2 regions of the Streptomyces similanensis genome follow, and region 1 is predicted to be linked to the other one. Evidence: riboswitches for the same ligand, from Rfam matches in the RefSeq annotation. Region 1 holds a riboswitch; the other holds the start of a gene.
What was found. Region 1 has a riboswitch for thiamine pyrophosphate ahead of thiO (glycine oxidase ThiO). Riboswitches for the same ligand answer to the same signal wherever they lie in the genome.
Positions count from the first base shown of each region.

Region 2: linked by a shared signal. The riboswitch ahead of ABEB07_RS20790 (purine-cytosine permease family protein) and the one ahead of thiO (glycine oxidase ThiO) in region 1 are both predicted to bind thiamine pyrophosphate.

Region 1 is NZ_BAABKC010000124.1:8,324-11,534, reverse strand. It holds gene ABEB07_RS33990 (NAD(P)/FAD-dependent oxidoreductase) at 1-1,067, opposite strand, end outside; gene ABEB07_RS33985 (hypothetical protein) at 1,134-1,484, opposite strand; TPP riboswitch at 1,520-1,631, shown strand; gene thiO (glycine oxidase ThiO) at 1,629-2,795, shown strand; gene thiS (sulfur carrier protein ThiS) at 2,792-2,992, shown strand; gene ABEB07_RS33970 (thiazole synthase) at 2,996-3,211, shown strand, end outside.
Region 2 is NZ_BAABKC010000059.1:100,611-103,821, forward strand. It holds gene ABEB07_RS20790 (purine-cytosine permease family protein) at 33-1,442, opposite strand; TPP riboswitch at 1,432-1,526, opposite strand; gene ABEB07_RS20795 (hypothetical protein) at 1,745-2,833, opposite strand.

The DNA of each region.
Region 1 (3,211 bases):
GCCGGACCGGTCGCGTCGCCGCGCCACAGCAGCGTGTCGGCGGCCGTGTGGTGCCCGGCGTACTGCACGAAGCGGCCGAACTGCTCGGACCAGAAGTACGGCACCGGGTCGTAGGGAGCGGGGGCCTCGCCGACCACGTTGGCGGCGACCGTGCGCGGCCCCTGGAGCGCGTTGTCCCAGTGGTGGACCAGCAGCCGCTCGCCGTAGCGGCCGGAGGGGAAGGAGGCGCAGTCGCCGACCGCGTACACGTCGGGCAGGCCGGTGCGCAGGTGGTCGTCGGCGAGGATCTCACCGTGCTCGCCCAGCCCGATGCCGGAGGCGGCCAGCCAGGCGGTCGCCGGGCGCGCCCCGATGCCGACGACGACCGCGCCCGCCGGCAGCCGCGAGCCGTCGTCGAGCACCACCGCGCCGGGCTCGACGCGCGCCACCCGCGCGCGGGTGCGCAGCTCGGCGCCGCTGTCGGCGTACCAGGCGGCCATCGGCGCGGCGACCTCGGCGGGCAGCACCTCCGCCAGCGGCCGGTCGGCCGCCTCCACCACCGTCACGGCGCAGCCGGCCTCGCGCGCCGCGGTGGCGAACTCCGCGCCGATCCAGCCGGCCCCGACGACCACCACGTCGTGCCGCGCGGCGAGCACCGGCCGCAGGCGCGCGGCGTCGTCCAGGGTGCGCAGCAGGTGGACGCCGGGCACGCCCTCGGAGCCCGGGAGGCGAATCGGTTCGGCACCGGTGGCGAGGACGAGGACGTCGTAGGGCACCGGCCCGGCGGAGGTGTCGAGGACGTGCTCCTCGGGGCGGACGGCCAGCGCCTCGCAGCCGAGCCGCAGTTCGAGGCCGAGCGCCTCGAAGTCGACGTCGAAGGCGGAGTCCTCGGCCTTGCCGAGCAGGACGGCCTTGGACAGCGGCGGCCGGTCGTAGGGCTGGTGCGGCTCGGCGCCGATCAGCACCACCGAGCCGGTGAAGCCCTGCTCGCGCAGGGCGACCGCGGTCTGCACGCCGGCCATGCCCGCGCCCACGACGACCACGCGCCGCGGCTGTGCCGTGCCCTGTTCCCGCGTCTGCTCGCTCACCTGATCACCATAGCCACCTGACGGGCCGTCAGTGAGCGGCGTGCGCGGTGACCTCTCGCACAACGGCTACCGCCGGACCTCTTCCACCACGCTCGTGCCGCTGCCCGGCTGCGACTCCCACTCCCAGTTCTCCGCCAACCGCAGCCGCCCGTCGGCCAGTTCGGTCACCGTCGAGACGCAGTGCCCGCTGGAGGTGGTGCCGTCATGCTTGAGCTGGACGTACCGGAAGTCGAGCCGGTCGCCCTCTCTGGTACCCACCAGATGGCCGCGTACGACATCGCCGCCGGCGTACTCGGCCCAGATCCGCCCGTCCTCCTCGTGGTACGCGAAGCGGGTCCGCGTGCCCACCTGGCCGGGGGCCTGGTCGGCGACGGGGGCGAGGATCAGACCGTCCAGTGAACCCGGTGAACGCGACATGCGAAAAGCTCCCTCCCAAGTGGCGCTGCTAGGCTATAAGCACTCGCGGGAGCCCGGACGCACCGGGCTGAGAGGGAGGCTGGCGGCCTCCGACCGTACGAACCTGATCCGGGTCATGCCGGCGAAGGGAGGGGCTGGAAGCCCATGTCATCGACGCACACGTCGGACGTCCTCGTCCTCGGCGGCGGGATCATCGGCCTGGTGACGGCCTGGCGCGCGGCGCAGCGCGGACTGGCCACCGCCGTGGTGGACCCCGAGCCGGGCGGCGGCGCCGCGCAGGTGGCGGCCGGGATGCTGGCCGCGGTCACCGAACTCCACTACGGCGAGCAGACGCTGCTCGGACTCAACCTGGCCTCCGCGCGCCGCTATCCGGACTTCGCCGCCGAACTGACCGAGGCGACCGGACACGACCTCGGCTACCGCCGGTGCGGCACCCTCGCGGTGGCGCTGGACGCCGACGACCGGGCCCATCTGCGCGAACTGCACGCGCTGCAGCGGCGGTCGGGCCTGGAGTCGGAGTGGCTGTCGGGGCGGGAGTGCCGGAAGCTGGAGCCGATGCTCGCGCCGGGGGTGCGCGGCGGGCTGCGGGTGGACGGCGACCACCAGATCGACCCGCGGCGGCTGGCCGCGGCGCTGGTGACCGCCTGCGAGCGGGCCGGCGTGGTCTTCCACCGCGCCTGGGCCGAGCGGCTCACCGTCGAGCGGGACCGGGCCGCCGGCTGCGTCCTCGCCGACGGCACGGCGCTCGGCGCCCCGCAGGTGGTGCTGGCCGCCGGCAGCCTCAGCGGACGCCTGGCCGGAGTGCCGGACGAGGTGCTGCCGCCGGTGCGGCCGGTCAAGGGCCAGGTGCTGCGGCTGACGGTGCCCGCGCGGTACGCGCCGTTCCTGAGCCGCACGGTGCGGGCCGTGGTGCGCGGCGGCCACCTGTACCTGGTGCCGCGGCTCAGCGGCGAGCTGGTCGTCGGGGCCACCAGCGAGGAGCTGGGCTGGGACACGACGGTGACCGCCGGCGGCGTGTACGAGCTGCTGCGCGACGCGCACGAGCTGGTGCCCGGCATCACCGAGCTGCCGCTGACCGAGACCCGGGCCGGACTGCGCCCCGGCTCCCCGGACAACGCGCCGCTGCTCGGCCCGACCGCGCTGCCCGGACTGCTGCTGGCCACCGGCCACCACCGCAACGGGGTGCTGCTCACCCCGGTCACCGGCGACGTCCTGGCGCACGTCCTGACCACCGGCCAACTGCCCGACGAGGCCCGCCCCTTCACCCCGCGGCGTTTTCGCGCCGCCGTCCGCACGGAGCAGCCCGTATGAACATCTCCGTCAACGGCGAGTCCCGCAGCGTGGCGTCCGGCACGGCGCTGGACGCCGTCGTGCGGGAGCTGACCGCGGCGCCCTCCGGGGTGGCCGCCGCCCTCAACGAGACCGTCGTCCCGCGCGCCCGCTGGTCCGCCACGGTGCTGGCCGAGGGCGACCGCGTCGAAGTGCTGACCGCCGTCCAGGGAGGCTGAACCATGGCCGACGACCTTCTCGTCCTCGGCGGTACGTCCCTCACGTCCCGCCTGATCATGGGCACCGGCGGCGCGCCGAGCCTCGATGTGCTGGAGCGGGCCCTGGTGGCCTCCGGCACCGAGCTGACCACAGTGGCGATGCGCCGGGTCGACGCGTCGGTGCACGGCTCGGTGCTGTCGATGCTGCGCGAGCTGGGCATCGCGGTGCTGCCGAACACG
Region 2 (3,211 bases), on a different contig from region 1:
GGCACCACCTGCACGGTCGGTCCAGGCCGCCCTCACACCCGGCGGCGCACCCGCAGCGGTGCGTAGAGGAGCAGGGCGGCCAGGAACGCCACCGGGTAGGCGAGATCGGCGCCGTGCAGGGCGCGGGCGACCGGGCCGACGTACAGGCCGGTGCTCATGAACGGCACCGCGACGGCGAAGCCGGCGACGAACGCCACGAGCGCCGGCCACCAGGGCGCCCGCGCCGCCTCCTCCGCCGCGAGGTCCACCGGCCGGCCGTCGCGCGCCCGCGCGCGGGCCAGCCAGTCGACGGTCACGATCGCCACGAACCCGGGGATCCAGTAGCCGACGAACAGCAGCACGTTCTGGAAGCGGGCGGTGGTGTCGGCGGCGTGCATCCACAGCACGAGCGGGAAACCGAGCACCGCGGCGAGCGCGGCGGCCACCGGACGCGGCAGCCGGACGCCGACGGTCTGCAACGCCAGTGACCCGCTGTAGTCGTTCATCGCGTTGCTGCACAGCGCCGCGAGGGCCACCGCGAGGAGCCCGAACGCGCCGAGCGCGCCGCCGCCCAGCAGCCGGTCCACCCCGCGGGCGGTCTGGTCGGTGAACTGCGCCGCGCCCCACAGCCCGAGCGCCTGCACCGCGACGAAGGACGTTCCGACCCCGAGCAGGGTGCACCAGAACATCCGCCCACGGGACGCCGTGCGCGGCAGGTAGCGGCTGAAGTCGCTGGCGTACGGCGCCCACGAGAGGGCGAGGCTCAACGCGACGGTGCAGGTCAGCACGAACGCGCCCGCGCGGTCGGCGCCGTGCGCGCTCGCGGCTGTCGTGGGCTGGGCGCCGTGCGCGAGCTTCACCGCGAGGACGGCGAACGCGGCGGCGAGAGCGAAGGTCATCACCGTCTGCAGGCGGTGGATCGCCTCGTAGCCGATGACGCCCAGCGCCCCTTGGGCCGCGAGCATCACCAGGACGCCCAGCCAGAACGGCCAGCCGAACAACTGGGCCAGCGCGTCGCCGCCGAACAGACCGATCAGCGCGTCCCAGGCGATGGACGACAGCCACTGGAGGGCGCCCGGCAGCACGACGCCCCGCCCGAAGGCCAGCCTCGCCAGGGGGAGTTGGCCCGCCCCGGTCTGGCTGCCCCAGGTGCCCAGGTAAGCGGTGGGCACCGCGCCGAGCAGGGTGCCGAGCACCACGGCGAGCAGCGCGGTGCCGAAGTCCAGCCCGAGGGCCGCCCCGACAGTGCCGGTGAACACCCCGGTCATCGTCAGGTTGGGGGCGAACCACACGGTGAACAGCCGCCGGGGGCCGCCGTAGCGGGCATCCTCCGGCACCGGCGCGATACCGCGCGCCTCCACCCGCAGATCCCCGGGCGCCGTCGGCATCCGCCCGTCGAAGACACCCCGCGCCTCGGCAACGGCAGCCCCGTCACGGGCATCACGGGCATACGGCAATGACATACGACATCCCTCCGCCAGTCCTAACTGGTTCAGGTTCGACGGGTGTGATCTCAGCCCACGCGCGGGGCACCCCGTGTCCAGGTACGCCGGTCAGAATAACCCGGCCCGGTGACCGGTGCCGATGTCCTGCCGATCGCCGACGACAGACGGTGGCGCACAGTGCCCTGGGACAGCCGGAGCAAGCTCGGATCCGGGGCCGTGCGCCTGGTCGGTCCCGGCGTCCGGGGGAACCGGCCACGTCCTGACCATCCGCGCGTGCGCCAGGGCCGGACCGGGAGTCCGGCCCGGCCCTGGCGGTTGGTTCAGTTCACGGTGAAGGAGTAGTCGTACATGGTCAGTTGGATGCCGGAACGGGTCGTCGCGTAGACCTGGAGGCCGTAGGGGCCCTCCGACGCCGGGGCCCACTCGACGCTCGCGGCGTGGTGCGTGTCCGCGCTGACCGTGACCTCCGGATCCCCGTTGAAGGAGTACGTGTAGCTCACGACGCCCTTCACTCTGGGCGTGAACGTGAACGTGAACGTGCCCGGGACGCCCGCGCCGCCGCCGGAACCGTTCTCGGGGTAGGCGGAGGAAGCGACGACGGGAGTCGTGTCGTAGAAGATGCCCCACGAGGCCGCGTCACTGATCCAGCCGTTCGCGCTCCTGCTGGTCACCTCGACGCGCTCGCCGGCGACGCCGTCGAGTGTGAGCTTCGTTCGGGCCGTGCCGTTCGCCGCCGCCGCGAGCTCGATGGTCCTGTCGTCGTCCACGCCGCCCACCGTCCGCACGGAGTAGCCGACGACCGGGCTCTTCGACTGGAGCGCGGCGTCGGGCCGGAACGTGAACGTCGTCGGCCTGCCGAACTCGGGTGCGGGGACGGCCGGGGTGACGGTGGGCGCCGTGCTGCCGACGCGAAACGTGTAGCTGGTGGTCTCCGACGGATTGAAAGCCCGGTCGAGGCTGCTCACCCACAGGGTCATCGGGCCGGAGCCGGCCGGTGGCATCAGGCTGAACGTGGCCGAACCGCCGGGCGCGTCGGCACGCACGAAGTGTCCCGGGTCCGCGTACGGGTCCTCGGGCTGTGGGATGCCCCAGTCGCCGGTGCGCGCGATGACGACGACCGGCAGGGGCTGCGTCCATGAGTACTCGAACCCGGTGACATCGGAGATGCCGTTGGCGTCCAGCGTGAACGTGACCGGCTCACCGCCCTGATTCACCTGGTCCGGCGGGTAGTTCGACGAGGAGACGGTGGGCGCGCTCGCCGGGAGGGTGTCGTCGACGGTGACGTAACAGGGGGCGGACCAGTCCGAGGCCCCGCCGCCGGCCACCGTCTGCGCCTGCCACGCGTAGGTCTGCCCGTCGGTGAGTGTCTCGGCGGCCGGCGGCCTCGGATCCGGCGACGGCGTGGTCACGGGTGACCGTCGTGACCTGCGACGGGTCGGTCACGGGCCAGGCCTGATACCGGACGGCGAGCGGGGAGCCGCCGGCGGTGCCGACGGTTCCGGGGATGCCTTCGACGACAACGCCGTTGCCGGCCCAGAGATACGTGGGGCGGCCCGCGTCGGTCGAGCACCTGTGGATGCCCGCGCAAGGCGCTCGGATACGTACTGGCGTGCGGGCAGCGACAGGATCGTACGGGCACGTCTTGGACAGCGCATGACAATTTAAGAAGACATGATCGAACGGCGTGAGCTTCGTCGACCGGGCAGCGCGCCGCAGCTGTCGTTGCCGCACACGACGGGGCGTGCCCACAGATCGAGTCGTACCTGCCCGAGCGCTTCGGCACTCGA